3 regions of the Lonsdalea quercina genome follow, and region 3 is predicted to be linked to each of the others. Evidence: riboswitches for the same ligand, from Rfam matches in the RefSeq annotation. Region 3 holds a riboswitch; each other region holds the start of a gene.
The links. A riboswitch is a leader RNA that binds a small molecule or an ion and turns the genes downstream of it on or off. The one in region 3 is predicted to bind thiamine pyrophosphate.
Positions count from the first base shown of each region.

Region 1: another riboswitch for thiamine pyrophosphate. It lies ahead of thiM (hydroxyethylthiazole kinase); the one in region 3 lies ahead of thiB (thiamine ABC transporter substrate binding subunit).
Region 2: another riboswitch for thiamine pyrophosphate. It lies ahead of thiC (phosphomethylpyrimidine synthase ThiC); the one in region 3 lies ahead of thiB (thiamine ABC transporter substrate binding subunit).

Region 1 covers NZ_FNQS01000003.1:363,807-374,539, forward strand. Annotated here, with positions in the region: gene mdtC (multidrug efflux RND transporter permease subunit MdtC) at 1-1,601, shown strand, start outside; gene BLU64_RS06840 (hypothetical protein) at 1,855-2,094, shown strand; gene trhP (prephenate-dependent tRNA uridine(34) hydroxylase TrhP) at 2,209-3,570, shown strand; gene yegS (lipid kinase YegS) at 3,890-4,792, shown strand; gene psiE (phosphate-starvation-inducible protein PsiE) at 4,814-5,221, opposite strand; gene thiD (bifunctional hydroxymethylpyrimidine kinase/phosphomethylpyrimidine kinase) at 5,402-6,205, opposite strand; gene thiM (hydroxyethylthiazole kinase) at 6,202-6,996, opposite strand; TPP riboswitch at 7,032-7,128, opposite strand; gene BLU64_RS06875 (MltR family transcriptional regulator) at 7,411-7,941, opposite strand; gene BLU64_RS06880 (mannitol-1-phosphate 5-dehydrogenase) at 8,060-9,205, opposite strand; gene BLU64_RS06885 (PTS mannitol transporter subunit IICBA) at 9,278-10,733, opposite strand, start outside.
Region 2 covers NZ_FNQS01000017.1:14,653-25,385, forward strand. Annotated here, with positions in the region: gene BLU64_RS16315 (aminotransferase-like domain-containing protein) at 1-1,285, shown strand, start outside; gene thiH (2-iminoacetate synthase ThiH) at 1,346-2,491, opposite strand; gene BLU64_RS16325 (thiazole synthase) at 2,488-3,273, opposite strand; gene thiS (sulfur carrier protein ThiS) at 3,274-3,474, opposite strand; gene BLU64_RS16335 (HesA/MoeB/ThiF family protein) at 3,471-4,220, opposite strand; gene thiE (thiamine phosphate synthase) at 4,222-4,866, opposite strand; gene thiC (phosphomethylpyrimidine synthase ThiC) at 4,866-6,782, opposite strand; TPP riboswitch at 6,890-7,006, opposite strand; gene nudC (NAD(+) diphosphatase) at 7,383-8,156, shown strand; gene hemE (uroporphyrinogen decarboxylase) at 8,271-9,344, shown strand; gene nfi (deoxyribonuclease V) at 9,341-10,018, shown strand; gene BLU64_RS16365 (YjaG family protein) at 10,108-10,698, shown strand.
Region 3 covers NZ_FNQS01000004.1:185,093-195,825, forward strand. Annotated here, with positions in the region: gene sgrT (glucose uptake inhibitor SgrT) at 283-447, opposite strand; gene sgrR (HTH-type transcriptional regulator SgrR) at 554-2,212, shown strand; TPP riboswitch at 2,253-2,372, shown strand; gene thiB (thiamine ABC transporter substrate binding subunit) at 2,415-3,398, shown strand; gene thiP (thiamine/thiamine pyrophosphate ABC transporter permease ThiP) at 3,374-4,984, shown strand; gene thiQ (thiamine ABC transporter ATP-binding protein ThiQ) at 4,968-5,687, shown strand; gene ilvB (acetolactate synthase large subunit) at 6,012-7,673, shown strand; gene ilvN (acetolactate synthase small subunit) at 7,678-7,971, shown strand; gene BLU64_RS07745 (DedA family protein) at 7,972-8,730, opposite strand; gene BLU64_RS07750 (ABC transporter ATP-binding protein) at 8,911-9,606, opposite strand; gene BLU64_RS07755 (ABC transporter ATP-binding protein) at 9,599-10,378, opposite strand; gene BLU64_RS07760 (branched-chain amino acid ABC transporter permease) at 10,368-10,733, opposite strand, start outside.

The sequences.
Region 1 (10,733 bases), on a different contig from region 3:
CCCCCCGCAGCCAGCCTCGCCGGCGAGGATTCAACCGGGTGCTGCTGGCCTTGCAGGAGCGGTATGCGCTCTCCCTGAACTGGGTATTGGCGCGTGCGCGCTGGGTCGTACTGGTCCTATTCGGCACGATCGGCCTCAGTGTGTGGCTCTATATCGACATGCCGAAAACCCTGTTCCCGGAGCAGGATACCGGGCGGATCATGGGCTTTGTGCAAGGCGACCAGAGCATTTCGTTCCAGGCGATGAAAACCAAGATGCAGGACCTGATGAAAACCGTCAGTAGCGATCCCGCTGTGGATAACGTGACCGGTTTTACCGGCGGTAACCGGACCAACAGCGGGTCGATGTTCATCAGTCTAAAGCCGCTGGCGGAACGCGGCGCCAGCTCGCAGCAGATTATCGCAAGGCTGAGATCTAAACTGGCTCAGGAGCCGGGCGCCAGCCTGTTCCTGATGGCGGTGCAGGATGTGCGGATGGGCGGCCGCGAAGCCAACGCCAGCTATCAATACACCCTGCTGTCGGATGATTTGAGCGCGCTGCGCCAGTGGGAGCCGAAAATTCGCGAGGCCCTCACCGCACTGCCGGAACTCGCGGACGTCAGTTCCGACCAGCAGGACAAAGGTGCCGAGCTGGCGCTGACCTACGATCGCGACACCCTGGCTCAGCTTGGCATCAGCGTGTCGGATATCAATGCCCTGCTCAACAACGCCTTCGGGCAGCGGCAGATCTCCACCATCTATCAGCCGCTGAACCAGTATAAGGTGGTGATGGTGGTCGATCCGGTGTATGCGCAGGACGCCACCGCGCTGAACAAGATGTTCGTTATCAACAGTGAGGGCAAGGCGATCCCCTTGTCCTATTTCGCCCACTGGCTGCCCGCTAATGCGCCGCTGTCGGTCAACCATCAAGGGCTATCCGCCGCGGCGACGATCTCCTTCAACCTGCCGCCGGACGCCAGCCTGTCCGAGGCGACCTTCGCCATTGAGCGCGCGATGACCGCGCTGGGCGTGCCTTCCAACGTCCGCGGCCAGTTCGCCGGCACCGCGCTGGCGTTCCAGCAGTCGCAGTCGTCCCAGGTGGCGCTGATCATCGCCGCCATCGTCACGGTGTATATCGTGCTGGGGATGCTGTACGAAAGCTACGTGCACCCGCTGACCATCATCTCCACCCTGCCGTCGGCGGGGGTAGGCGCGTTGCTGGCGCTGAAGCTGTTTGATAAGCCGTTCAGCCTGGTCGCGCTCATCGGCATTATGCTGCTGATCGGCATCGTGAAGAAGAACGCCATCATGATGGTGGACTTCGCGTTGGTGGCGCAACGCACTCAGCATCTCAGCGCGCGCGAAGCGATATTTCAGGCCTGCCAGCTGCGCTTCCGCCCCATTTTGATGACGACGCTGGCCGCCCTGCTGGGCGCGCTGCCGCTGGTGTTAAGTAGCGGCGACGGCGCGGAGCTGCGTCAGCCGCTGGGGATCACCATCGTCGGCGGGCTGGTCATGAGTCAGCTGCTGACGCTCTATACCACGCCGGTGGTTTATCTGTTCTTTGACCGACTATCCCACCGACGCGCGCGCCGCCCGGTGACACTGCCGGAGTCGTCCTGACGGGCATTCAAAGAAACTGTCAGAGTCGGTGAAAAATTCACGATAGCCACTCAAGCTCAGGTTGTTAGCCTGAATGTTCTGGTTATCAAACGCTAAAAACGTCAGCGATGTCGGATTCTGCGGATGGTCTATGGGGTCGGGTCGTGGCGGCGGAATAGCCTAAAAACGGCGAGCAAGGCTGGACGTTCAGCACGCCGCAGATTGCCGGTCCGCATCCCCCCGCCGTGCGCAACGTCCATGAGCTGTGCTGTACATGGCGAGCGACGCCGTCAAAACGCTCGCTGGCAACCTCGAGGGCTTCTATCCCGCCGGGCTGCGTCCTGACATCAACCGCGGGAACACGCTGACTTACGATACGATCACCAACGGCGTCTACAAGACCGGTTATTACGGCATTCGCTGGCTCAATCCTACCGGCATCGTGCCGCAGGGACCGGAAATCGATCTCGATCGACCGCAGAACCGCCGCACCCGCCGTGGAGAAACGAAATAGGCATACTTTTTGTAAGCCGAATACTGATTTTTCCCCGCATAAGCGCTAGAATCTGCCGCCTTACTGCTCCCGCCCGGGGGCAGCCTGACCTGAGATCAGACTTGAGAGAAACCCATGTTTAAACCGGAACTACTGTCTCCGGCCGGTACGCTGAAAAATATGCGTTACGCCTTCGCTTATGGCGCTGACGCGATTTATGCCGGCCAGCCCCGCTATAGCCTGCGCGTGCGCAATAACGAATTCAATCATCAGACGCTGGCCGAGGCGATCAACGAAGCGCATTCGCTGGGCAAAAAGTTCTACGTCGTCGTTAACATCGCGCCGCATAACGCCAAAATTAAAACCTTCCTGCGCGACCTCCAGCCGGTGATCGACATGCAGCCGGATGCGCTGATCATGTCCGATCCGGGTCTGATCATGTTGGTGCGTGAAAACTTCCCGCAGATGCAGATTCACCTGTCGGTGCAGGCCAACGCGGTCAACTGGGCAACCGTAAAATTCTGGCAACAGATGGGGCTGAGCCGCGTGATTTTGTCCCGCGAATTGTCTCTGCAGGAAATTGAAGAGATCCGCGCGCAGGTGCCGGAGATGGAGCTGGAAATTTTTGTTCACGGCGCGTTGTGTATGGCCTATTCCGGCCGCTGCCTGCTCTCCGGCTACATCAACAAACGCGACCCCAATCAAGGCACGTGCACCAACGCCTGCCGTTGGGAATACAAAGTGCAGGAAGGTAAAGAAGACGAGGTGGGCAACATTGTCCACATGCATGAACCGATTCAGGTCGCTAACGTCGAACCCACGCTGGGCATCGGCGAGCCGACCGACAAGGTCTTTATGCTGGAAGAGAGCCAGCGCCCCGGCGAATATATGAGCGCGTTCGAAGATGAACACGGCACTTATATCATGAACTCCCGCGATCTACGGGCGATCCAACACGTTGAACGCCTGACGCAAATGCAGGTGCACTCGCTGAAAATCGAAGGTCGTACCAAATCCTTCTACTACTGCGCACGCACCGCGCAGGTGTACCGTCGCGCCATCGACGACGCCGTGGCGGGAAAACCTTTTGACCCATCGCTGTTGCAGACGCTGGAAGGGCTGGCTCATCGCGGCTATACCGAAGGTTTCCTGCGCCGTCACGTCCACGAAGACTACCAGAACTACGACTACGGTTATTCGGTGTCCGACCGCCAGCAGTTTGTCGGCGAGTTCACCGGCGAACGGCGTAACGGTCTGGCGGAAGTCGCGGTGAAAAACAAGTTTTCCTGCGGCGATAGCGTAGAAATGATGACGCCGGGCGGCAACGTGCAGTTCACGATTGAAGGGATGCAGAACGCTAAAGGTCAGGATACCGACGTCGCGCCGGGCAACGGCCATATCGTCTACCTGCCGGTCCCGGAAGACATTTCGCTGGAATACGCGTTGCTGCTGCGTAATCTGCCGGGGACCAACACCCGTCATCCTCACGCCAAATAATGTGCCGACAGTCAGAGCAGAACGCTGTTCTGACGTTTTTTAGAAATGGATCACATCAATGGCGGACGCGGTCGGTTATTATTCAACCGCTGAGAAAACACAGAACGAAAAATAAGCGTAGTAACACTACCAGGAACCACCTCTTTCGCCAGCTCAATCTCCCTTGAGCTGGCTTTTTCTTTTCCTGATCACCCCGCCACGTATCCATTGTCCGCGCGTCACGCTTTTCTGCTACGCTGACTACACTATTTTCGGAGGCGATCTGCATGCTTCGCCTCATTTTCGGTTTCATCAAGGTCTTTTCAGGGAGTACGTCGTCATGGCGCAAAAACCTCAATCCATCATCATTTTGAACGGCAAAAGCAGCCAAAACGACGAACTGCGTCAGGCGGTGACAGTCCTGCGTGAAGAAGGTTATCCTCTGCACGTGCGCGTCACCTGGGAACACGGCGACGCGTTGCGCTATGTCCGTGAAGCGATAGCGATGGAAGCGGACAATGTGATCGCCGCAGGCGGCGACGGCACCATCAACGAAATCGCCGTGGCGCTGGCGCATCAGGAAGCGGAACATCGCCCCTGTCTGGGGATTGTGCCGCTGGGCACGGCCAACGATCTCGCTACCAGTTGCCGGATTCCGACCGACCTGCATCAGGCGCTGCGGCTGGCGATTTTAGGCCGCGCGACCGCAATCGATTTGGCTCGGGTCAACGACCGACACTACTTTATCAATATGGCGACGGGCGGTTTCGCCACCCGTATCACCACCGAAACGCCGGCGGCCATGAAATCTGCGCTGGGCGGCGCGGCCTATGTGCTGAACGCGCTGCTGCGCATCGACACGCTGAAGGCCGAACGCTGTCAGGTTAAAGGTCCGGATTTTGACTGGGAGGGCGATACGCTGGTCATCGCCATCGGCAACGGTCGTCAGGCGGGAGGCGGACAGCAACTGTGCCCGGATGCGGTACTGAATGACGGGCTGTTGCAGCTGCGCGTGCTGTCTGCGAAAGAGCTGCTGCCGAATATGATGCAGGCGCTGATGTCCGGCGGTGAAAATCCCAACGTGATCACGACCGCACTGCCGTGGCTGGACATTAGCGCGCCGAACGAGATGACGTTCAACCTCGATGGCGAGCCGCTGACCGACAAACACTTCCGTATCGAGGTGGTGCCAGCGGCGCTGCGCTGCCGCTTCCCCAGCCCTTGCCCGCTGCTGAGCGAGTAAACGACCGGGGTCGGGACATCGCTATTCGCGTCTTAGCCGCTGGCTGTTTGCCAGATACAAGGTCACCACCAGAATCAATATCGCGCCCGCGTAGATCAAGGTATAGGTGGGATTTTTGTGGTCGACGATAATCAGCCGCACGATGGCGGTGATCCCGATATAGACGAAGTAACGCAGCGGAAAATGATAGCCCGTCTCAAAATACTTCACGATTAGCGCAATAAATTCGAAATACAGAAAATACACGACCAGACTTTCAATCAACAGATAGGTGGAATCCTTCTCACTGCTCACCATCAATGCCTTCGCCAGGTGCAGCGTCTCTTTGCCCAAAAACACCACCAGAATAATAGCGAGAGCCAATAAACCTATGTTAAGTATTGTTTGTAACCCTTTGGCGATCATGATCGAACGCGTTGAACCTGCCATGTACATGACTCCTAACCATCCTTCATTTTTCTGCATCTACGCCGGCGGCGAACTGCTATTGCTGTGTGCGACGTCCCTGCGAACGTCGTGAATCGGCCGGAAAAACCTGACACCGGTCACAAAATTACCGGTAGCCCCTGAGACTGTCCATGTAAATTTCATTTTCCGCAGAGATAGGCATCACCACCAGCGGTGGAAATGATGCACCGGCCCGATGCCCTGACCGACTTCCAGCGTATTCGCCTGTTGTAAGGCCCCTTGCAGATAGGCTTTGGCGGCGGCCACACAGGCCGACCAGTCGTCACAACGGGGACGCAATGCCGCCAACGCCGCCGACAGCGTGCAGCCCGTACCATGAGTATGGCGGGTATTGACTCTCTGCGCCGAAAAACGCAACGGTGATGCCCCAACGGTGAACAGCCAGTCCGGACTTTCGCGATCGGAAAGATGGCCGCCTTTCATCAGCACCGCCTGACAGCCCAACGCGAGCAGCGCTTCGCCCTGCTCCCGCATCTCGTTTTCGTTCTCGGCGATCGGGCACGCCAGCAGCGCGGCCGCTTCCGGCAAATTCGGCGTGATGATGGAGACCTGCGGCAGCAGTTGCTGACGCAGCGACTGTACCGCCGACGGTTGCAGCAACGGATCGCCGCTTTTCGCCAGCATCACCGTGTCGAGCACGACGAAGCGTACCGGATAACGGCGCAGACGTTCGGCGACGGCCTCGACGATATCGGCCTCGGCCAGCATGCCGATCTTGGCGCTATCAATCCGCACATCGCCGAGCACCGAGTCAAGCTGCGCGGCCACGAAGGCGGGTTCGATACGGTAGACCGACTGCACGCCACAGGTATTTTGCGCCACCAGCGCCGTGATCACGCTGGTGCCGTAGGCTTCCAATGCCGAGAAGGTTTTCAGGTCGGCCTGGATGCCCGCGCCGCCGCTTGGATCGGTGCCCGCAATCGTCAATGCGTTGATACGCTTCATTTCGCGGTCGCCTCCATTGCCATAAACAACTGATCCAGAAACCGCGGGATAAAACTGCCGGGACCGCCCGCGCCGTTGGCGGCACGTTGCCCGCATTCAGACATCACCGCGCAGGCGGCGGCGATATGTTGCAGGCGATCGCCCGGCAACGCGCAAAACCCCGCCACCACCGCCGACAACGCGCAGCCGGTCCCGACGACGCGGGTCATCAGCGGGTGCCCGCCCGCCACCGCCCAGTCACGCTCGCCGTCGGTGACGTAGTCCACCTCGCCGGTCACGGCCACGCAAACGGACCAGCGTCGGGCAAGCTCCCGCGCCGCAGGCAGCGCGGCCAGCGAGGTGTTGCCGCTATCTACCCCCCGGCCCTGCGAAGCGGCGCCGGACAGCGCCAGGATCTCTGAAGCGTTACCGCGTACGGCGGCAGGCCGCAGCGCCAGCAGTTCACGGGCGAAGTCGCTGCGAAACGTCAGCGCGCCGACAGCGACCGGGTCCAGCACCCAAGGGCGTTCGGCCCGATTGGCGTTCGCCACCGCAGATCGCATGGCTTCGGCCCGGACCGGCTCCAGCGTACCGATATTAATCAGCAGCGCATCCGCTAACGCGCTGAACTGCGCGGCTTCGCTGCGCTCCACCACCATCGCGGGCGACGCGCCCAGCGCCAGCAGCACATTCGCGGTAAAGCTTTGCACGACATCATTGGTCAGACAGTGAATTAAAGGGGGGCGGCGGTGAAAGAGTTTCAGAGAATCCGCCGCAAGCGCGGACGGAAACGGCACAGGTCGAGTATTCATAAGTCTCCCAACCGGCGATCAAGAAGGCGGGAGCCGGTGAGACTCCGTGACTTCCCTACGCTGGCATTATCCAGATCAGGTGGTACGGGTCTTTCTCAGCCTTCACGTGGAAGGGCACCCCGAGTCAACGTTCATGATTATTCGGCCTGACGGCGCAAAGGTCAACGGCCGCCAACCATCGCGCATCGACGATAACGGGCGAAACAAGGTATGAAGAGGAGTTCAGAAGGGAAAAGCCAGGAATTACAGCGAGAAACAAGAAACAAGAAACAAGAAACAAGAAACAAGAAACAAGAAACAAGAAACAAGAGCGCATAGGGATACGCCTTGATTGTCTAGTGAATAAACGGCCGACGCCGTACGACCCCCACGGCGTCGAGCGCTTTGCCCGTCATATTACAGGCATAATGCCGATCAGAACGCGGTCTTGTGGTACAGGCGCGAGACCAGATCCGTTATGCACAACACCAGCGAGGACTGGATACGCTGCTGATAGCGCTGTTTTTGCATCTCCAGCAGCGAGGTGTCCACCCCATCTTCCGGCAAATGCGAGTTGAACTGAGGCGGCAGCGGCGTCATACCGTGCAACATGCTGACCGGCCCCAGAATTTCATCATCGGTAAACCGGTAACGCTGTCCGCCATGCTCCAGTTCATTGTTTAACGCCAACAGCAGTTCAACGTCTTCGTACTCGTCTCGGCTGATCACGCCCAGCGCATAGATCAGTTTAAGGCGAACCGGCAGCGCAGACAGCGGGCCGCTGCCCTCCAGCAGCGGCTCCACGGCATATTTGACGGCATAATCATCCTTGCGGAACGCCTGCAGGACCAGATGGTCAATCGCATCGGCCAGAAGTTCGACCGCCGCCTGGATAAACCCCGAGACGGTCGGTCTGGCGTTCAGGCGTTCCAGAATGTGACTTTCGAACGCCTGCTCGTCTTCCATCCCCGTCTTGGGCTGCGGCACGTTTTTCTGCGTCGGGCGCGGCTCGGAAGCCGCCACCCGACGTTTACCTGCGGGAGAATAACGCTGTTCTGGCATCAGTATCGTTTTTCACCTTGCGTTACAGAGAGTGATATAACGTTGCCACCTGCGTGACAACCTCGGGACGATCTTCCAGTCCGGTAATCTGGATCAGCGCATTTTCGACGCCGTGCGCATCAATCAGCGCCGCCATTTCACGCGCCTGCTCATCCTCATCGCTACGGTATTTCAGCGCCGCGGCGATGCCGATCAGCAGATTACGGTGCGGCAGGCCGTATTCCAGCGTACCGCGCAACGGCCTGATTAACCGGTCGCCGTCGCCCAATTTGCGCAGCGGCTGTCGGCCCACGCGTTCGACATCGTCGTGCAGATACGGATTTTCGAAACGACTGAGGATCTTGTCGATGTATGCCGCATGCTGCGCCGGATCGAAGCCGTAGCGTTGAATCAGCACCGCGCCGCTTTCCTGCATTGCGCCTTTTACCACCGCGCGCACCGCATCATCGAGTATGGCTTCGCGGATCGTCCGGTAGCCCGCCAGACACCCAAGATACGCGGTTATGGCGTGGCCGGTATTGAGCGTAAACAACTTGCGCTCGACATAGGCCATCAGGTTGGCGGTGGGTTCCATCCCGGCGATGACCGGCAGCTCGCCCTTGAACTGCGTGCTGTCGACGATCCATTCGCTGAACGTTTCGACCGTCACCTCCAGCGAATCGTCGTTCGCCGCTGCGCTGGGCGGCACAATGCGGTCCACGGCCGAATCCACAAATCCCACATGCTCGTCGACCCATGCATGCAACGCGTCGGGCAGTGCCGCCATAACATGCTGACGAAGCTGGCTGGTGCCGCGCACCATATTTTCGCAGGCGATGATATTTAGAGGCTGCCGGTTGCCGCGCTCATGCCGCGCTATCAATCCCTGCGCCAACGTTCCCGCAATTTTACTCAGGACCTGCGGCCCGACGGCGGTGGTGATGATATCCGCGCGGGCGATCTCATTGATGGCGTCGGGGCTGGCGCTATGCACCGCGCTGACGCGGTTAACTCGTTCAACATGCGACGCTTCTCCAACAACATGAACCTCATAGTGCTGCTGATGAGCCAGTTGATCCACCAGCGGCTGATTGACGTCGGCAAAAATAAGTTCGGACTTGGCGTCCGCCAATAATTTGCCGATGAAGCCACGACCAATATTGCCTGCACCGAAATGAATCGCTTTCATTGTCGACCTCGATATCTTGTCAAAATCGTTGAGCTGCACGTACGGACCGGTCAAACGCCGGTCCGATAGGCTTCACGCCACGCGTTCGCCGGAGAGCAGCACCAGCATCTCTTGCACGCTGCGGGTTTCCACCAGCCGCTCGATGATGCCGTCGTCATTCAGGGCATTCGTCAGACGCGCAATCACCTGAACATGTTCGTTATTACGGGCGGCGATCCCAATCACCAACCGCGCGACGTCGTCCGGCTCGGAGCCGAATCTGACGCCTTGCGGATATTGGCAAATCACGACGCCGGTGCGCAGGACGCGATCTTTGGCTTCAACCGTGCCGTGCGGAACGGCGATGGATTCCCCCAGATAGGTGGAGGTCATGGCTTCGCGCTCCAGCATGGCCTCGACGTAGGCCGGCTCCACGTATCCGCCCGCGACCAGCTGTTCGCCCGCAAAGCGGATGGCCTGCTCTTTACTGTCGGCCTGTAGATTGAGGAAGATGTTGTTCTCACCCAGTTCGAACAGATTGGCTTCGTGTTCGGCCGGATCGAACCAGTCATCATTGGCCGCGACAATGGTTTGATTAATCAGTCGGTTATCGTTCGCCGCTACCGGACGGTACGCCGCCAGCAGCCGGGTCGTCAGCTCGTTGTACAAGCCGCTGTCGAGGAAGTTACTCAGAGAAAGGTGGATCGCGTGCGGCGCGTGCTGCAACGCTCGTTCGGTAAGATCCTGGTGGGTAATGACCAGATCGACCTCTTCCGGCAGGCTGTTGATCGCCATATTCGTGACCGAGATATGCGTCAGTCCAGCATCCTTTATCTTCTTGCGCAGCACGCCCGCGCCCATCGCGCTCGACCCCATACCGGCATCACAGGCCACAATGATCTTCCGCACCAAACTCAGATCCTGCGAAGCATCCAGCGTAGCGCGCATCACCGGCTGTGGCTGAGCCGCGCCCGGCGCGTTGCCGCCTTTCGCTTTCTGTTTCAAGCTCTGCATGCGACGGGTCGCGTCCGCCAGACCGTTGTCTTCTTCATCCCCCACCGGCACGCGTTTCAACATCACCGCAGAGACCAGGAAAGAGACCAAACCCGACATCAGGATAGAGAGCACCACGCCGATCAGCGACGACTTCGGCGTCATCAGCAATACCGCGAAGATCGACCCCGGAGACGCCGGAGAGACCAGCCCCGCGTTGAACAGCGTCAGCGTAAAGACGCCTGTCATACCGCCGAGGATCACCGCCAGCATCAGGCGTGGATTCATCAGGACGTACGGAAAATAAATTTCGTGGATACCGCCGAAGAAATGGATGATGGCGGCGCCCGGCGCGGACTGTTTCGCACTGCCCTTGCCGAAGAACATGTAGGCCAGCAGCAGGCCGAGTCCCGGGCCGGGGTTGGCTTCGATCAGGAAGACCACCGACTTGCCGGTTTCCGTCGCCTGCTGGATCCCCAGCGGGGAGAAAATCCCATGGTTGATGGCGTTGTTGAGGAACAGCACTTTCGCCGGTTCCACAAAAATGGAGGTCAGC
Region 2 (10,733 bases), on a different contig from region 3:
CCGACTGGAAGAGCAGATGCTGATTTCTCCGCAGCCGCGCTCGGGTTACTTTGTCTCGGCGCGATATGCATCGCCGCCCGTTCCTGCGATTACGCGTCCGGCACAGCGCCCGGTGGAAATTACCCATTGGGACGCGGTGCGAGGGTTGCTGGATGTGCGGAAGGAAAGCGATGTCATGCAGCTGGGCAGCGGCATGCCGGATGTGACGTCGACCAGCCTCAAACCGTTATGGAAGATCATCAGCCGACAGGGCATGAAGCAGGACGCCTCGCTATTGCAGTACGGCAGTTTGCTTGGCGTGACGGCATTGCGGGAGCAAATTGCGCGTCTGGCGGTCGACGGCGGGTGCAGGCTGAGCGCCGATGAGATCGTCACGACTACAGGGTGTCAGGAAGCGCTGTTTCTGTGTCTTCGGGCGGTTTGTGAGCCGGGCGATATCATCGCTGTCGAATCCCCTACGTTTTACGGGATGATGCAGACGCTGCGGAGTTATGGGGTAAAGGTCATTGAAATTCCTACGGATTCCATCAATGGTCTCAGCCTGGAAGCGCTGGAATTAGCACTGGATCAGTGGCCGATCAAGGCCGTGTTTGTGGTGCCGAACTGTAATAATCCGCTAGGGTTTATTATGCCGGAGGCGCGAAAACGGGGATTGATGACGCTGGCGCAGCGTTTCGATATCGCCATCATCGAAGATGACGTCTACGGGGAGCTGGCTTATGAGTATCCGCGGCCGACGACTTTGAAGTCGTTGGATGACGATGGGCGCGTACTGTTGTGCAGCTCCTTTTCCAAAGTCATGGCGCCGGGCCTGAGGGTTGGCTGGGTCGCGCCGGGACGGTATTTTGATCGCGTGTTGCATATGAAATATGTGAACAGCGGCGGCGGCGTTATCCAGACGCAGGCGGCGGTCGCCGAGTTTATTCATCAGGGGCATTACCTGCCGCACCTGCGGCGAATGCGCACGCAGTATCAGCGCAATCAGTGTCGCTTCACCAGCTTCGTGCGCCACTATTTTCCCGAGGGGTTGTGCGTTAGCCGACCGCAGGGCGGGTTTTTGATGTGGATCGAACTGCCGGAAGCCTTCGATGGAATCCGTTTGAATCGCCGGCTGGCGGAGCGCGGTACGCAGGTCGCTGTCGGTTCTCTGTTCTCGGCCTCGGGCAAATATCGCAACTGCGTGCGTCTGAACTATGCGTTGCCCTGCACCGAAGAAACAGAAAGGGCGCTGAAGATGATTGGGGAAGAAATCGAGCGGGAGATGGTGCTTGCCTGTAAAGCCTGAACTTGAAGAGAGCGAAGACGAAGGACCGCGATGTCCGGCGTTCAAGACATCGCGGTGAGTTTACTCGTGATGCGATGTCACGCGCGTTCTTCCCAGATAGCCGTCCCAATCTTTCCACACGGGTTGCAGGCCAGCGCGGGTCATGGCGTCTGCCACCGCCTCCGGTCGTCGGGCATCATGGGGGGCGAACTGCTCCAGCTCCGAATGGTTGTCGGCATACCCTCCCGGCTGCGTCTTGGAGAACGCGCTGACGCTGTTGATGGCGATAGGCACCATATGGTCGCGAAAGAAAGGCGACTCGCGCGTGGACAGCGACAGCTCGACGTCCGGAGCCAGCAGCCGAAACGCGCAAATCGTCTGCATCAGTTGCGCTTCGTTCATCGGCGATGCCGGTTCAATACCGCCGGCACAAGGGCGCAAACGCGGAAACGAGAGAGAGAAGCGGTTTTGCCAGTGGCGTTGCTGTAGGTCGAGTAGGTGTTCCGCCAGCATATAGCCGTCCACGCGCCAGCTATCCGACAGGCCGATCAAAGCGCCGAGACCGATCTTGTCGATCCCCGCCGCGCCGAGACGATCCGGCGTACCCAGCCGCCAGGCGAAATCCTGTTTGCGTCCCCGCAGGTGGTGCCGCGCATAGGTCGGCGCGTGATAGGTTTCTTGATAGACCATGACGCCATCTAGTCCCAGCGCCTTTAGCTCGGCATACTCGTCCGTCGCCAGCGGCTGCACTTCCATCATCAACGCGCTGAAGTGGGGTCGGATCTGCGGCAAGACGCGCCGGAAGTAATCCATCCCCACCTTACCTTGATGCTCGCCGGCGACCAGCAGCAGCTGGTCGAACCCAAGCTGACGGATCGCGCGGCATTCCTGCTGGATTTCATCGTCATTCAGGATCTTGCGTTTGATCCGATTGCTCATGGAAAACCCGCAGTAGGTGCAGTCGTTGGCGCAGAGGTTGGACAAGTACAGCGGAACATAAAATCCCACCGTATTGCCGAAGCGCTGACGGGTCAGATGCTGCGCGCGCTGTGCCAGCGGTTCGAGGTAGCCCGCCGCGGCAGGGGAAATCAACGCCATAAAGTCGTCGCGATCGGGCCGAGCGGCGTTCAACGCTCGTTCGACATCGGCAGACGTTTTGCCGTTGATGCGAAAGCGGAGATCGTCCCAGTCGAGCGTCTGCCAGCGGCGATAAAATCCTTCGCTCATACGCCTGCTCCCGTTGGGTTGCGGTGTAGAAAACCGGTCAGAGGGCTGGTGGCGTTGGCGTGGGATTGGCGTGTTCCCAGTCCGGACTCCGCCGCCAGCGCGCCCGCCTCGACCGCCAGCCGAAAGGCGCGAGCCATACCGACGGGGTCACGGGCGACGGCCATTGCCGTATTGACCAGTACGGCATCGGCCCCCATCTCGATAGCCTCGGCGGCCTGGCTGGGCGCGCCGATCCCTGCGTCGACCACGACGGGCACCTGTGCTTGTTCGATGATGATTCGCAGGAAGTCGCGCGTTTGCAGGCCCTGATTAGAGCCAATCGGCGCACCCAGCGGCATGACCGCAGCACAGCCGACGGCTTCCAGTCGCTTGCACAGCACCGGATCGGCGCCGCAGTAGGGCAGCACGATAAACCCTTCTTTCACCAGTTGCTCCGCCGCCTTCAGCGTTTCCACCGGGTCGGGCAGCAGGTATTTCATATCGGGATGAATTTCGAGCTTAATCCAGCGGGTTCCCAGCGCTTCCCGAGCCAGATGGGCGGCGAAGACCGCTTCCTCCGCCGTTTTGGCGCCTGAGGTATTCGGCAACAGCTGTACCCCCAGGCGCTGTAGCGGCGCCAGAAGAGCATCGCTGCCGCCGGAAAGGCTGACGCGTTTCATCGCCAACGTGACCAGTTGGGAGCCTGCCGCCTGTAACGCCGCGCTCATGATCGCTGCGCTGGCGAACTTACCGGTGCCTGCCAGCAGCCGGGATGTGAATGGGGTATCTGCAATGGTGAGCATTTATCCTCCTGCTATCGCCTGAAAAAGCAAAATGTCGTCCCCGTCCTGCACCTGACACGCGCGCCAGTCGGGACGAGGGACGACGATCTGGTTGATCGCCAGCGCGGTGCCCGGCTGCAGACGATCCAACCGTTGCAGCAGTTGTTCCACGCTGATCGGTTCGTCCAGCGTGATGGCTTCCTCGTTGATACGAATCTTCATACGGCGCTCCCACAGACCGGGCAGCTCGTGGCAGGGGTGAGGCGCAAGGTATTCCACTGCTGCTGGCGGGCATCGAACAGCCTGAGCTTGCCGTCCAGGGTCGAGGTCAGTCCGCACAGCAGTTTGATGGCCTCCAGCGCTTGCAGCGTACCCATGACTCCAACGACCGGCCCCAGCACGCCGGCGGTGCGGCAGTTGCGTACAGGTTCGGTCGCGTCAGGATAAAGGCAGGCGTAGCAGCCGTGAAGGTAGGGGGGCGTCAGCACCAGCAGCTGGCCGCCGAAGCCGACGGCGCTGGCGCTCACTAACGGCTTTTCGGCCCGTACGCAGGCGGCGTTGACAGCATGGCGCGTCGCCATGTTGTCGCTACAGTCCAGCACCAGATCGACACGGCTGACCGCTTTAGCCAGCGTCTCACCTTCTAGTCGTGTCTGTAACGTCTCGATCGCAATGTCCGGGTTCAGCGCCAACAGCTGGCGCCGGGCCAGCATCGCTTTGGGCTGCGCGATATCCTCAGTGCGATAGAGCACCTGGCGTTGCAGGTTGGAGAGATGCAGCGTGTCGTGATCCGCCAGCAGCAGCCTGCCGACGCCTGCCGCCGCCAGGTAGAGCGCACAGGGCGCGCCCAGACCGCCGAGACCGACCAATAACACCGTGGCGTCAGCCAGCCGCAGCTGACCCTCAGGGCCGATATCTTCCAGCAACAGCTGGCGGCTGTAGCGCATAAATTCCCGATCGTGCAGCATGTTACGCCTCCCGTTTTTCGATCAGGCGCAGCAAGGTCGCGGTCGCTTGTCGCCAGTCCGCCGCCTGAGTGATGGCGCTCACGACGGCGATGCTGCCGACGCCGGTGGCCAGCACCGACGGCACCCTTTCGATGCTGATGCCGCCAATAGCGACCGTGGGAAAACGACCCGCCAGTTCGCTGATGTGGCGCGCCAGTTCGGCCAGTCCCTGCGGCGCTGACGGCATCTCTTTGGTCTGGGTAGGGAAAATATGCCCCAGTGCGATATAGGAGGGCGCGATGGTCACCGCGCGCGCCAGCTCCTTATCGTCATGGGTTGAGACACCCAGGCGCAGTCCGGCGCGGCGGATGGCACTCAGATCGGCGGTATCCAGATCCTCCTGACCGAGATGGACGCCGTAGGCCTGGTGCTTGATGGCCAGTTGCCAGTCATCGTTAATAAACAGGCGGGCCTGATAGCGGCGGGCAAGGGCGATCGATTGAATCACCGCCGGCTCAACGTGATCGTTCGGCTGGTTTTTGATCCGCAGTTGCAGCGTCTTCACTCCCACTCGGAGCTGTCGTTCGATCCACTGCACGCTGTCCACGACAGGGTATAGCCCCAATCGTGATCCCACCGTTGGAAATGAAAGCAGGGGGGCGTTCATCAGGCATCCTCCTGTGGGACATACAGCTCGCTACCGCGAGAGCGGAACTCGGCCGACATCTGCGCCATGCCGACTTCAATCGGCTGCGCCTCCGCCTGCTGTTGCGCGGCATAGTCCCGAACCTCCTGAGAGATTTTCATGGAGCAAAATTTCGGGCCGCACATAGAGCAGAAGTGAGCTACCTTGCCGGATTCCTGCGGCAGCGTTTCATCGTGGTAGGCTCGCGCCGTCTCCGGGTCCAACGCCAGATTGAATTGGTCTTCCCAGCGAAATTCGAAGCGGGCTTTCGACATCGCGTTGTCGCGGATCTGCGCCCCCGGATGTCCTTTCGCCAGATCCGCTGCGTGCGCGGCGATCTTGTACGCGATCAGTCCCTGTTTCACATCCTCTTTGTTCGGCAGCCCAAGGTGCTCTTTCGGCGTCACATAACACAACATCGCGCAGCCGAACCAGCCGATCATGGCGGCGCCGATACCGGAGGTGAAGTGGTCATACCCCGGCGCGATATCCGTAGTCAGCGGGCCAAGGGTATAAAAAGGCGCTTCGTGGCAGTGCTCCAGCTCTTCGGTCATATTGCGGCGGATCATCTGCATCGGCACATGACCGGGGCCTTCAATCATGACCTGGACGTCGTACTCCCAGGCGATATGGGTCAGCTCGCCAAGGGTATGCAGCTCGGCGAACTGCGCCTCGTCGTTGGCGTCCTGAATCGATCCGGGCCGCAGGCCGTCGCCCAGCGAAAGGGCGATATCGTACGCGCTGCATATTTCACATATCTCGCGGAAGTGCTCGTACAGGAAGCTCTCTTGGTGATGCGACAGGCACCACTTTGCCATGATGGACCCGCCGCGCGAGACAATGCCAGTCAGGCGCTTGGCGGTCATTGGTACATAGCGCAATAGCACGCCGGCGTGGATGGTGAAGTAGTCAACGCCCTGTTCGGCCTGTTCCAACAGGGTGTCGCGGTACATCTCCCAGGTCAGGTTTTCCGCGACGCCATTGACCTTCTCCAGCGCCTGGTAAATCGGCACCGTACCGATAGGCACCGGGCTATTGCGCAGGATCCACTCGCGCGTTTCATGGATGTAGCGGCCGGTGGAGAGGTCCATTACGGTGTCGGCCCCCCAGCGGGTGGACCAAACCAGCTTTTCCACCTCTTCTTCGATAGAAGAGGTGACCGCGGAATTGCCGATATTGGCGTTCACTTTCACCAGGAAGTTGCGGCCGATAATCATCGGCTCGGATTCAGGATGGTTAATGTTGGCGGGGATAATCGCCCGTCCGGCGGCGACCTCCTGACGGACGAATTCGGGCGTGATGGTCAGCGGCAGATGGGCGCCAAAACTCTGGCCGGGATGTTGTTGGCGCAGCGTCGTGCTGTGAATGCGCTCGCGCCCCATGTTCTCGCGCAGGGCGATAAACTCCATCTCCGGCGTGATGATACCCAGGCGGGCGTAGTGTAACTGGGTGACGCGCTGGCCGGTTCTCGCTCGGCGCGGCTGAGGCAGATGTTCAAAACGCAAGTGGTCCAGACCGGCATCGGCCAGGCGCTGCTGGGTAAATCCGGAGCTGAGCTGAGATAATCGTTCGGTATCGCCGCGCTCTTCAATCCAGGCGGTTCTCAGGCAAGCCAGTCCACAGCGCACATCGGGGACGGCTTCGGGATCGCCATAAGGTCCGGCGGTGTCGTAGACCGGTATCGGCTCATTAGGTTCGTAGCGAGGCGTTTCCCGGCTTCCCCCGAGCAGCGTGGGACTGAGTTGGATTTCCCGCAGCGGGACGCGAATATCCGGCCGTGAGCCGGTCAGGTAAATTCGCCGTGATTGTGGAAAAGACGTTCCTCGCACCTCGTCGATAAAACGTTGGGCGGAGGCGCGTTGTTCGCGGCGTCCTGAAGGTTTTTTTTCTGTAGACATAGCAAATTCCTGTTTGGCTGGAAGGAAACATTGCTTGTCTGGAGTTCGGATGGAGTAATGGAGAAGTCTCTTTTCCCTGGGTGATAATGAATCTGTCTGGGAAAAGGATGATGTTTACTCTTGTTCCCTTCGCAGGTTTTAACCTGATCAGGTTCCGCGGATCCCGAATTAACGGTCTCAGCCCGCACGCGTTACCGCGACGCTGGGCACTCCGACAAGATAACGCCCGATGGGTTGGGCGAGGTCAATCGCCTACACTTTATGCTGGCAATGCGTCACTGTCAAAGGCGGGGACCGATGATGGATGGAGTCACCGCGCATGACTTTGACAGGGCATTAAGCGTTGGGACGATAGACGCTGCCTGTTACTGACAGTGGCCTTATTTTTCGCGAAATATGCGATAAATCATCCTTCTTGCGGGCACTGTCACCGAAATACATGATTGCGGATCGAAGGCGGCGAGGAGAGAGAGAACGACGGAACGAGTTTCTATGGCGTGGTATTGTGCTAACGCGTAGAGCGTCTGATTTATATGCATTAATGTTGTCTATATCTACACATCATAGCCATAGACTCGGTGACAGAGGGCGAAAGAAAAGATGGAAGTAACGTTAACAGGTGAAGAGCTTGGCTGGTGGGTTGTCAGCGAGAACAATCAGATTTGGCTGCCTCAAGGGAGATTACCGCAAGGGTCTTCCCGCCAATGGGGACTGAAAACGCGTCCGGCACGCCGAATTGGCGAGTGGCAGGGCGAGCCTGTCTGGCTAGTGCGCCAGACAATGGCCGAAGAGATGGGATCGCTGCGGCAGCTGCTGGACGTGGAGGGCGGGCTGTTTCAGTTGGCCGGCCGGGGAGTTCAACTGGCCGAGTTTTATCGCGCCCACCGTTTCTGCGGCTACTGTGGTCATGAGATGCACCATAGCAAAACCGAGCTGGCCTGCCTGTGCGGCCACTGCCGGGAGCGTTACTATCCGCAGATCGCGCCCTGCGTCATCGTGGCGATCCGCCGCGGCAGCGAAATTTTGCTGGCGCAGCATGTCCGTCACCGGGGCAATATGTACACCGCGCTGGCCGGGTTCGTCGAGCTGGGTGAAACGCTTGAACAGGCCGTAGCCCGAGAAGTCATGGAAGAGAGCAATATTCGCATTAAAAACCTCCAATATGTGAGTTCTCAGCCCTGGCCGTTCCCCCATTCTTTGATGATGGCCTATATTGCGGAGTATGCCGACGGCGAACTGCGTCACGATCCCTCCGAGCTCCGCGATGCTGCCTGGTTTCGTTACGACAAACTGCCAATCCTGCCGCCCGCGGGAACCGTGGCGCGCCGCTTGATAGAAGATACGGTGGTGATGTGTCGTGAGGCAGACGGCTAATCCGTCTGCGTCATGCGTGTAGCCTGAGAGGAATCAACCCGCTACACTGCCGCCTGAATTACCCAGACCCAGCGACCTGCGCGCCTGCCGTTCAGGCGCCAAAAGGAAAAGATCATGACCGACCTTAAAAACGATCGCTATTTACGCGCTCTGTTACGTCAGCCCGTTGACGTCACGCCTGTTTGGATGATGCGTCAGGCTGGTCGTTATCTGCCGGAATATAAAGCGACGCGCGCGGAGGCCGGAGATTTTATGTCGTTGTGCAAGAATGCCGAGCTGGCCTGCGAAGTGACGCTGCAGCCGCTGCGCCGCTATGCGCTGGATGCGGCCATTCTGTTCTCCGATATTCTGACGATCCCCGATGCGATGGGATTGGGACTCTATTTCGAAGCGGGCGAAGGCCCCCGTTTCAGTCAACCGCTGAGAAGCCATGCCGACGTTGCGGCACTGCCCATTCCCGACCCCGAACAGGAACTGGGCTATGTGATGAACGCCGTACGCACCATCCGCCGTAATCTGGCAGGCGAAGTACCGCTGATCGGTTTTTCCGGCAGCCCGTGGACGCTGGCGACCTATATGGTTGAAGGCGGCAGCAGCAAGGCGTTTACCGTGATCAAGAAAATGCTGTTCGCCGAACCCCGTACGCTGCATCTGTTGTTGGACAAGCTGGCGGACAGCGTCACGCTTTACCTGAACGCACAGATCAAAGCTGGCGCTCAGGCGGTCATGATTTTTGATACCTGGGGAGGCGCGCTGAGCGGGCGGGATTATCGCGAATTCTCGCTGCATTACATGCACAAGATCGTCGATGGCCTGCTGCGCGAGCATGAGGGCCGCCGTGTACCGGTGACGCTGTTCACGAAAGGCGGCGGGCAGTGGCTGGAAGCGATGGTGGAAACAGGCTGCGACGCGTTGGGTCTGGACTGGACAACGGATATCGCCGACGCCCGTCGTCGTGTAGGCGATAAGGTTGCGCTGCAGGGCAATATGGACCCGTCCATGCTTTATGCTCCCCCTGTGCGCATCGAACAGGAAGTCGCCGCCATTCTGGACGATTTTGGTCCGGGCAACGGCCACGTTTTTAACCTCGGTCACGGCATCCACCAGGATGTTCCGCCAGAACACGCCGGTGCGTTTGTTGACGCGGTACATCGCTTGTCCCGGCCTTATCACCAGGAGAAGGCATGATCGACACTCAGTCTCTTCGGGCTGAGCAGTTAATCAAGGCGGCTCAGGTCGTTCGTCATGACGCGTTCCCGTTCGATCAGCCGGCGTTTATTGCCGGTGCGGACGTCGGGTTTGAGCAGGAGGGCACGGTGACCCGGGCGGCAATTGCCGTATTGGCGTATCCTTCGCTGGCGCTGGTAGAGTACCAAATAGCGCGTATCCCGACGACGATGCCATACATTCCGGGGCTGCTCTCCTTCCGCGAGGCGCCCGCGCTGATGGCCGCGTGGGAAGCACTACGTCACCAGCCGGACCTGCTGTTTGTGGACGGTCACGGCATTTCCCATCCTCGTCGTCTGGGGGTTGCCAGCCATTTCGGGCTGATGGTTGACGTGCCCACCATCGGCGTCGCTAAACGACGTCTGTGTGGTCACTTTGCTCCGCTGGACGACGAGGTCGGCAGTCAGCAGCCGCTATTGGACAAAGGCGAACAGGTGGGTTGGGTATGGCGCAGTAAATTACGCTGCAATCCGCTGTTCGTTTCAACCGGGCATCGGGTCGGTTTGGAAACGGCGTTGTTGTGGGTGAAATGTTGCATGCGGGGCTACCGGTTGCCTGAGCCTACACGCTGGGCCGACGCGGCTGCGTCAAACCGGATCGCATTTCAGCGCTGGCAACATCAGCAAACACTATAGATAATCGCGCCAGCGTTTTTTAGGAATACAGGAATAGGGCCGCTGGCCGTTTTTGGCTACACTGCGGTCCGTCACGTTAGAGATAAAACATGTTACGTAACCCCATTCATTTGCGTCTGGAGAAACTGGAAAGCTGGCAGCATGTCACTTTCATGGCGAGCCTCTGTGAACGCATGTATCCGAACTATCATGAGTTCTGCCGCCAGACGGAATTTGGCGATGCGCAGGTCTACCGTCGTATCCTCGATCTGATTTGGGAAACACTGGTGGTCAAAGATGCTAAGGTTAACTTTGATCTTCAGTTGGAAAAGCTGGAGGATGCGGTTCCATCCGCTGACGACTATGATCTTTACGGGGTCTATCCAGCGATTGATGCCTGTATCGCTTTGGGGGAGTTAATTCACTCTCGCCTGAGTGGTGAAACGCTATCGCATGCTATCGTGATTAGTGAAACCTCCATTAGGACGGTAGCCATGCTTGAGATGACTCAGGCTGGCAGAGAAATGACGGATGAGGAACTCAACGTCATCCCTGCCATTGAAGAGGAATGGGATCTCCAGTGGGAGATCTTCCGCCTGTTGGCGGCCTGTGAAGAGCGTGATATCGAGCTGATCAAAGGCCTTCGCGCGGACCTGCGCGAGGCGGGAAGCAGCAATATTGGGATAAATTTATATCAATAACCGGTAAAACGTGATTTAAGGTCTTAAATGGCCGC
Region 3 (10,733 bases):
TTACCTGTTTTAATGTAATAGACTGAATTGAAACGTCTCACTGAAGGATGGTCACATCAAGATAGTTTTTTATTTCGCTATAACCGATTAACCCAGTTTCATTTACTAGCATGTTACCATAGGTTGAATGTTTATATCGACTTTGACGTTCCTTTACACACTTCTATAGCCCATATTAGCATAAGATACGGTTACTTATTTCAGCCCAAAAAAAAGCCGACGGAATAACCGTCGGCAGGTGAAATTTTCACCATCACTCAGAAAATAGAAACTGCTTCGCCCTCAAATCCAGTGGCGGTATTCCTCATCAGACAGAGTCTCCGTCTGCCATTGCGTCACCTGCATCAGCAGCGTCAGACGTTGAGAAGCCGACAACCAGCGTCCCCACGCCGAGTGTCCCAGGGACAGGATGCTGCGATAACTTCGATACAATCGTGATAGTGCCATCGTCATGCCCTCCGACCGTTCATTATTTGCGCTTTCGTTGTGACAAAGTATCAACGTAAGATAGGGGAAAATATATTGATGACTTTAGGCTGAGGAGTTCCCCTTTATGTCCTCATCGCGACTGCAACAACAGTTCATCCGGCTCTGGCAACACCTGCAAGGACAGCCTACAGACACCACGCTACAGGAGCTGACCGGCGTCCTTAACTGCTCGCGGCGGCATATTCGCTCGCTCCTGCGAGCCATGCAGGAAGAGGGATGGCTGACCTGGGAAGCAGAAGCGGGACGAGGAAAACGCTCGCGGCTCAGCTTCCTCTATACCGGCCTGACGCTACAGCAACAGCGGGCGGAAGACCTGCTGGAGCAAGATCGGATCGACCAGCTGGTGCAGTTGGTGGGGGACAAATCGCAGGTGCGGCAAATGCTGCTATCCCATATCGGGCGCAGCTTCAGGCAGGGTAAGCATCTGCTGCGCATCGCCTACTACCGGCCGATGCGTAATCTGATGCCCGGCTCTGCGCTACGGCGTTCGGAGACGCATCTGGCCCGGCAGATCTTTAGCGGGTTAACCACCATAAATGAGGAAAATGGGGAACTCCTGCCGGACTTAGCCCACCACTGGCAGCAGGTCACCCCCCAGCACTGGCGTTTTTACCTGCGCCCCGCCGTCCGTTTCCATCACGGTCGGGAACTGACGATGGAAGATGTGATCGCGTCTCTGCAACGCATCACCGCGATGCCGCTGTTTTCACATATCTGTGCCGTCGAATCGCCCATCCCGTCCGTGCTGGACGTGCGCCTGGCGACGCCGGATGTCTGGTTTCCCTGGCTGCTCGGCAGCGTGTCCGCGATGATTTTGCCGCAGGAGTGGAAAACGCTCCCCGACTTCACCCGCCACCCGGTGGGCACCGGCCCTTACGCCGTTCTGCGCAACAGTAATACGCAGCTGAAAATCAACGCCTTCGACGACTACTTTGGCTATCGTGCGCTGATCGACGAGGTCAGCATCTGGGTATTGCCGGACGCGCCGGATACCCCCTCCTGTTCCCTTCAACTACAAAACGATAACTCGCCGAACAACGAATTGGAGAACCGGCTGGAGGAAGGCTGCTACTTCCTGCTGTTCGACCGACGTTCGCCGCTGACCTCGCGCCGGGAGGTCAGGGACTGGCTATGTCAGGTACTGAGTCCGGTCGCCCTGCTCGGACTCGCCGACGAAACTTACCAGTGCAACTGGTCCCCGGCCTACGGCCTGCTGCCGCGCTGGCACCACGCCCAGCCCCGCCTGACGCTGGACAAACCTGAAGACCTCTCGCACCTGACCCTCACTTTTTATCATGAGCACGCCGAGTATCAGGACATCAGCGACATCATTCGTCGGCTGCTGTCGGCTCACGGCGTCACGTTGTCGGTCCGCCGTATCGACTATGCTGAGTGGTATCAGGGCGCCGAGGCGAGCGACATCTGGCTCGGCAGCGCCAATTTCTATCTGCCGCTCGAGTTCTCCTTGTTCGCCCTGCTCTACGAACTGCCGCTGATGCAGCACTGTCTGGATCGGGATCTCACCGAAGACGCCAGCCAGTGGCGTCAGGGCGGTTGGTCGCTGGCGGACTGGAGCCAATCGCTCATAACTCAGCAGCAGATCCATCCGCTTTTTCACCACTGGCTCCAATTGCAAGGGCAACGCAGCATGCGCGGCATTCGTATGAATACGCTGGGGTGGTTTGATTTCAAATCCGCCTGGTTCGCGCCGCCGGAAAACTGACGCGCGCTTTGACTCCGGGCATGAAGTCTCTACAATGCCTGAGTTCTCAACGGGGTGCGATAAAGTCCGGTGCCGTCATACCGTCCGCTTTACGCTGAGAAAATACCCGTCGAACCTGATCCGGTTAATACCGGCGAAGGGATTTGGGAGTGCTTTGCCGCTTGCTCAAAGACCTTTGCCACCCTTATTTCAGGAGTGCAAAGTGTTAAAAAAATTACTGTCCTGCCTGTTGATTCTCTCTGCTCCGGCGTTGGCGAAGCCTACGCTGACCGTGTATACCTACGACTCCTTTACCTCGGAATGGGGACCCGGTCCCGGCGTGAAAACCGCATTCGAGAAAGAGTGCGACTGCGAACTGAAATTCGTGGCGCTGGCCGACGGCGTGGCGCTGCTCAACCGCCTGCGGATGGAAGGAAAGCGCACGCAGGCCGATATTGTGCTGGGTCTGGACAACAACCTGCTAGAGGCGGCTGAACATACCGGCCTGTTCAGCAAACGGACGGTCGATACCGACGCGCTCTCGCTGCCGGACGGCTGGCACAATGATACCTTTGTACCCTACGACTACGGCTACTTCGCCTTCATCTACGATCGCGACAAACTGAAAAACCCGCCTCGCAGCCTGCATGAGCTGGTCGACAGCCCAGAGCCGTGGAAAGTCATTTATCAGGATCCGCGTACCAGCACGCCGGGCCTGGGCCTGCTGCTGTGGATGCAAAAAGTCTATGGCGACAGCGCCCCGCAAGCCTGGCAGAAGCTGGCTACGAAAACGGTCACCGTCACCAAAGGCTGGAGCGAAGCCTATGGTCTGTTCCTGAAGGGCGAAGCCGATCTGGTGCTGAGCTACACCACCTCGCCCGCCTATCACATCATCGAAGAGAAGAAAGACAACTATGCCGCGGCGCCCTTCAGCGAGGGACACTATCTCCAGGTGGAGGTCGCCGGCCGTCTGGCAAGCAGCCAACAGCCGCAGCTGGCCGAGCGCTTCCTGACGTTCATGGTCAGCCCAGCCTTCCAGCAGCTCATCCCGACCACCAATTGGATGTATCCGGTCATCGACATGCCGCTGCCCGCGGGCTTCCAGCGTCTGGACAAACCCGCGACGACGTTGTCGTATACGTCGCAACAGGTCGCCGCGCAGCGTAACGACTGGATCCAGGCATGGCAACGCGCCGTCAGCCGCTAATCCCCGGCTGGCTCTGGCCCGGCGCCATCGCCGCCCTGCTGCTGGTCGTGGTCGCGGCGCTGGCTTTCGGCGCGCTGTGGCTTCAGGCGCCTCAGAATCCGTGGCGCGCGCTGTGGCAGGACGACTACCTTTGGCACGTCGTTCGCTTCACATTTTGGCAGGCGTCGCTCTCGACGCTGCTGTCGACCATCCCGGCGATTTTTCTGGCGCGCGCGCTGTATCGCCGCCGTTTTCCGGGGCATCGCTGGCTGCTTAGACTGTACGCCATGACGCTGGTGCTGCCGGTGCTGGTGACCGTGTTCGGCCTGCTGAGCGTCTACGGTCGGCACGGCTGGCTCTCGCAGTTGACGGCGGCGTTCGGCCTACCCTACTCATTTTCGCCCTATGGACTTGGCGGCATACTGCTGGCGCACGTTTTCTTCAATCTGCCGCTAGCCACACGTCTGATGTTGCAGGCGCTGGAAGGCATCGCTACCGAACAGCGGCAGATGGCCGCGCAGCTCGGGATGAGTGAATGGCAGCACTTTCGCATCGTCGAGTGGCCGTGGCTGCGCCGACAGCTCCTGCCTGCGGCCGCGCTGATCTTTATGCTCTGTTTCGCCAGTTTCGCCGTCGTGCTCTCGCTGGGCGGCGGCCCCAAAGCCACCACCATTGAGCTGGCAATTTATCAGGCACTAAGCTTTGACTACGATCCGGCGCGCGCCTCGCTGTTGGCGCTAATCCAGATGGGATGCTGCCTCGGTCTGGTTCTGCTCAGCCAGCGGCTGGCCAAACTGCTGCCGGTCGGATACAGCCAGCAGACGCGCTGGCGCAATCCTCAGGACACCCGGTTTAATCGCATAACGGACGCGCTGTTGATCGTGGCCGCGCTGATGCTGCTGCTGCCGCCGCTGCTGGCCGTGGTGGCGGATGGACTGAACACCTCCCTGCCCGTCGTGTTGCGTCACCCCGCACTGTGGGATGCGCTGTGGACCTCGCTGAAGGTCGCGATCATCTCCGGCCTGCTGTGCGTGCTGCTCACGCTAATGCTGCTGTGGAGCAGCCGGGAACTCAAATTGCGTCGCCGCCCGCTTTCCGCCCAGCTGTTGGATCTCAGCGGCATGCTGATTCTGGCGATGCCCGGTATCGTACTGGCGAGCGGATTTTTCCTGCTGCTGAACGGCACCATCGGGCTGCCGACGTCGCCCCTGTGGCTGGTGGCGGCGACGAACGCGCTGATGGCGATCCCCTACGCGCTCAAAGTGCTGGAAAATCCGATGTATGACATCGCCGAACGCTACAACCTGCTGTGTCAGTCGTTGGATATCCGCGGCTGGCGGCGACTGCAAACCATCGAACTACGAGCGCTGCGAGCGCCCATCGCCCAAGCGCTGGCGTTCGCCTCGATTCTCTCGCTTGGCGATTTCGGCATCATCGCGCTGTTCGGCAATGAGCAGTTCCGAACGTTGCCGTTTTATCTGTACCAGCAAATCGGCGCTTACCGCAGCGCCGACGGCGCCGTGACCGCTCTGCTTTTGCTGCTGCTATGTTTTGTTCTGTTCACCCTGATTGAAAAACGGGCAGGCGATTATGATCGTTCTCGATAAACTGACTTATCTCTACCAGCACCAGCCGATGCGGTTTGATCTGCGCGTGGAAGCCGGTGAACGCGTTGCCGTGCTCGGTCCCAGCGGCGCAGGCAAAAGCTCCCTGCTCAGCTTGATCGCCGGTTTTCTTCCTGCGGACGGCGGCCGCCTTATGCTGAACGGCGCGGATCACCGCCGGACGCCACCGGCGAAAAGGCCGGTGTCGATTCTGTTCCAGGAAAATAATCTCTTCCCCCACCTGACGCTGTCGCAGAATATCGCGCTGGGACTGCATCCCGGTCTAAAGCTGACACAGCCGCAACGCGTGGCGTTGAATCACATCGCTGAACGCGTCGGGCTGACCGCGCTGTTGGATCGGCTGCCGTCGCAGGTGTCTGGCGGCCAGCGGCAGCGGGCGGCGCTGGCGCGTTGCCTATTGCGTCAGCAGCCGATTTTGCTGCTGGACGAACCGTTCTCCGCGCTAGACCCGGCGTTGCGCGCAGAGATGCTGACGCTGGTCGACGACGTATGCCGCGACCGCCAGCTGACCCTGCTGATGGTCTCGCACCACCTTGAGGACGCCGCCCGTATCGCCGATCGCACCGCGTTGGTGGTCGACGGCCACGTGGCTTACGACGGCTCAACCTGCGACCTGCAACAAGGGCGCGTCGCCGCCGCTCAGATCCTTGGGATCGTCCCCGCTGAACAAAATAAAAACGGATAGCGAACAGGTTTTGACCTTTTCACGGTTGTGGGTTATTGTCTGCCACAGCCCATGTGCTATTGGCCTGTCCATACACATGGTTTAAAAAAAACCAACGACAGGATTCTCCGTGAAACACACGTCCTCCACGCTAGCACTCTCCAACACCGCACTCGTCGATGCGGTTGTCGTCGTGCGCCTAGTGGTCGTCGTCGTGGTCGGCAACGCGCCGTAACGGGTCCGAATCCAGAAGAGATTCTCAAACCCCGCCGGCGCCAGCCGAGCGGGGTTTGTCCTTTCTATCCCCGCTCCCAAACTGCACCGGCTCTGATAAAGGATATGACTATGCGTTATACCGGAGCTGAGCTGATCGTCCACATGCTGGAGCAGCAAGGCATCACGACCGTCACGGGCATTCCCGGCGGGGCCGCCCTGCCGTTGTACGATGCGCTGGGACAAAGCCGAACCATTCGCCACGTACTGGCGCGACACGAGCAAGGCGCGGGCTTCATCGCTCAGGGCATGGCGCGAGCCAGCGGCAAAGCGGCGGTCTGCATGGCCTCCAGCGGCCCCGGCGCGACCAACCTGCTGACCGCGATTGCCGATGCGAAACTCGATTCCATTCCGCTGGTCTGCATTACCGCTCAGGTCTCCTCCAATATGATCGGCAGCGATGCCTTTCAGGAAGTGGACACCTACGGCATCTCCATCCCCGTCACCAAACACAACTATCTGGTGCGAAACATCAACGAGCTGGCCCACGTGATGAACGAGGCCTTCCGCATCGCGCAGTCCGGCCGCCCCGGCCCGGTATGGATCGACGTGCCGAAAGATGTACAGACCGCCACCATTGATCTGGACGCCCTGCCTGCGCCTGCGCCGAATGACGCGCCGGTCGCCGCCGAACCGCAGGCCCTTGAGCAGGCGGCGGCGATGATCAACGCAGCCAGCCGTCCCGTGCTGTATCTCGGTGGCGGGATCGTCAGCGCCGGCGCCCACCGGCAGGCGATCCAACTGGCGGAGTCCGCCGGTATTCCCACTACCATGACATTGATGGCGCTCGGCGCCATGCCTGCCGATCATCCGCTGTCGCTGGGCATGCTGGGAATGCACGGCGCACGATCCACCAACATGATCCTGCAACAGTCCGATCTGTTGATCGTGTTGGGCGCACGCTTCGACGATCGCGCCATTGGCAAAGCCGAGCAGTTCTGCCCGAACGCCAGCATTATTCACATGGATATCGACGCCGCCGAGCTGGGCAAAATCCGCCAGCCGCACGTGGCGCTGCATGCCGATGTTGCAAAAGGACTGACGCAGCTGCTGCCGCTGATCGCGCCGCAGACGCGCGCCGAATGGCGACAGCAGGTGAATGAATTACAGCAGGCGTTCCCCGCCACTCTGCAACAGGACGATCCGTTGAGCCACTACGGACTGGTCCATGCCGTCGCCGAATCGCTGGACGACAGCGCCATTATCTCCACCGACGTCGGTCAGCATCAGATGTGGGTAGCCCAGTCCTACCCGCTGCGCCGCACGCGCCAGTGGCTGACGTCTGGCGGTTTAGGAACGATGGGATTTGGCGTACCGGCTGCGATCGGCGCCGCGCTGGCGGAACCCAATCGCACGGTGGTGTGCTTCTCCGGCGACGGTAGCCTGATGATGAATATTCAGGAACTGGCGACGCTGGCCGAACAACGCCTTAACGTCAAAATCGTACTGATGAACAATCAGGCGCTGGGCATGGTCCACCAGCAGCAGGATCTGTTTTACGAACAGCGTTACGTGGCGTCCGACTACAGCTATCAGGCCAATTTCCTGGCGATTGCCGCCGGTTTCGGACTGGCGACCTGTGATTTGAACGCGGCGGAAGATCCACAAGCCGCTCTGCGCGACATCCTGAACCAGCCGGGTCCGGCGCTGATTCACGCGCTGATCGATGTGAACGAAAAAGTCTATCCGATGGTGCCGCCGGGCGCCGCCAATATTGAGATGATTGGAGATTAATGCTATGCAAACCGCATCCTCTTCACCCCAGGTCACGCTTGAGCTGTCCGTACGCAACCATCCCGGCGTCATGTCGCATGTCTGCGGGCTGTTCGCCCGCCGGGCGTTCAACGTGGAAGGCATCATGTGTATGCCGCTGCCAGGCGGTGAACAAAGCCGCATTTGGCTGCTGGTGAACGACGACGATCGTCTGGCGCAGATGATCAGTCAGGTAGAAAAACTGGAAGATGTGCTGCAGGTGCGCCGCCACGGCGACGACACCCGCATTTTCGAGCAGGTGGCTGAGTTTTACCGCTAATCAGCCGCGAAAAATTTGCAGCAGCAGGTGCAGGTAGACCGACATCAGCGGGTGCCGCCACAGCAGCACCAGGCTGATCACCGCAGCAACCGTGGCTATCGGCGCCAGCCAGCGTAAACGCGCTGGCGTCAGCCATCCTTCAGACGGCGCTCGGCGAGTACGCCACGCGCGCCACAGCAGCCAACCAGCGGACCAGGTCAGCACCGCGGCGATCAGCAACAGCCAGCGGAAGCTGCCGCTGTCCGCCGCGTGGGGAATATCAATCGCCACCCCCGCCAAAATTCCCGGCATCAGATACACCGGCGGCCAGGTCAGGCAGCCGATGATGTTCGGTACCAAGAATCGTTTCGGGGGCAGTTCCAGCATCCCCGCGACCATAGGGATCAGCGGCCGTGTCGGGCCGATAAAGCGCCCGACCAGAATGGTCGCGAGATGATGCTGATGCAGCATTTTTTCGACGCGATAGAGGTAGGCGCTGTGCTTCTTGACGAACGACCAGCCATGCAGCCGATCCTTGAAGCGCCAGCCGACGTAATAGGAGATCCAATCCCCCAGCAGGCAGCCGATAATGCCAACCCCCCAGGCCGGATACAGTCCCAGGTGTCCGCTGCCAATCAACGTGCCCAGCGACGCCATCATTATGGTGCCCGGTAGCAGCAACCCCACCAACGCCAGCGACTCAAGAAAAGCCACCAGCAAAACGGCCAGCAGTGAATAGGCTAACGATTGAGTAACCAAGTGCTCAAGCCAGGCTTGCATAAATCCCTACTTATCTGCGCTAAAAATCAGGACTTCGGGATAATAGCAGAAAACCGCCGGACGGCAGCCCCTCGCTCGCCGCCGGCTCGGCAGCTTGCTGGATGAACCCATCGTGCAGGCCCCTGACGCAGGAAGCCCCCCCGCGACAGAGGATCGGCGATGGCAACTCTCCCGCAAACCTCAACCGCCGAGGTACATCGCCTTCACCTCCGGATTCGCCAGGATCGCCTGCGCAGGCCCTTGCAGGACGATCTTGCCGTTTTCCAGCACGTAGGCCCGGTCGGCGATTTTCAACGCCGCCGTCGCATTCTGCTCGACCAGGAGGATCGTAATCTTCTCCTCGCGCAGTTGGCGGATGATGTTGAACAGCTCGCCCACCACCTTCGGCGCCAGTCCCAGACTTGGCTCGTCCAGCATCAGTAACGCCGGTTCGCTCATCAGCGCCCGTGCAATCGCCAGCATTTGCTGTTCGCCGCCGCTCATCGTGCCCGCCAGCTGCGCGCGACGCTCTTTTAAGCGGGGGAACATGGCATACATCTTGTCGCGCAGATAGCTGAATCTGATCGGGTTGTTATAGGCTCCCATTCGCAAATTTTCTTCGATAGTCAGATTGGTGAACACCTTGCGCCCTTCCGGCACCAGCGCCAGCCCCTGACGCACGATCTGATGCGTCTGTCGACGAGAGATATCCTCGTTGAGAAAATTGACCACGCCCGTCGACTTCACCAGATTGATGATGCCGTTCAGCGTCGACGTTTTCCCGGCCCCGTTACTGCCGATTAACGTCACGATCTCGCTGTTGTTGACCTCAATGTCGATCCCCTTCAGCCCCTGAATCAGGCCGTAAAAAACCCGTAGATCGGTCGCTTTAAGCATAATCGATGTCCCCCAGATACGCGGCGATGACGTCGGGATGATTGATGGCCTCATTCGGCGTACCGCTGAACAGCGCCTTGCCGTAATCCAGCACCATCACCCGCTCGCAAAGGGAGTTAACAAACGACATATCATGTTCGATCAACAGCACCGTCAGTCCGAAGTCTTTCCGCATTTTAAAAATGAGCTGCGCCAGTTCGGCCGTCTCGCGTGGGTTCATCCCCGCGGCAGGCTCGTCCAGCAACAGCAGTTTGGGCGATGTCGCCAGCGCCCGCGCAATCTCCACCTTACGTTGGTTGCCGTAACTCAGATTGGTTGCCAGCGAATGCGCGTGTTCGGCGATGCCGATGTACTCAAGCAGCTGCATCGCTTTTTCCCGCGCGCGTTTTTCCGCCGTGAAGAAGCGCCCGCAACGCAAAGCGGCTTCGAGGAAGGAGTAATGAATAAAACGGTCGAGTCCGATCAATACATTGTCGAGCACCGTCATGGACGGAAACAGCCGGATATTTTGAAACGTTCTGGCGATCCCCCGGTTCACCACCTGATTCGGTTTCAGCCCGGTCAGCGCCTGAGACTCCAACTCCACCGTGCCGCCGGTCGGCTTGTAGTTGGCCGTAATCACGTTGAACAGCGTGGTTTTTCCGGCGCCGTTCGGCCCGATCAAACCGAAGATCTCCGCGGGCGCTATCTTAAAACTGACGCCGTCGATGGCGCGCAGCCCACCAAACTGCATGGTGACGTCCGCTACGCGAAGTAATGTCTCATTTGCCATTCTGCCGCCTCCTGCGTATTTCCCAGATTTCCTGTTTGCCCAGCAGCCCTTCGCGCGCGAACAGCATGATGATCAACAGCACCAGCGAGAACACCACCATCCGCAGACCGGGGTGCGCGCCCAGGTCCTGGCCGAATAGCGTCAATGGCTGGTCAAGGAAGCGCAGCCACTCGCCGCTGCCCACCACGATGATCGTTCCCAGGATCGCGCCGGTGGTGCTGCCCAATCCGCCCAGCACGATGATGATCAGCAGCTGGAACGTCAGCATAAAGTCGAACAGATCCGGCGAGATGATGGTCAGCAGGGAGGCCAACAGGCCGCCGCCGATGCCTTCGAAAAAGGCGCTGGTCGCGAA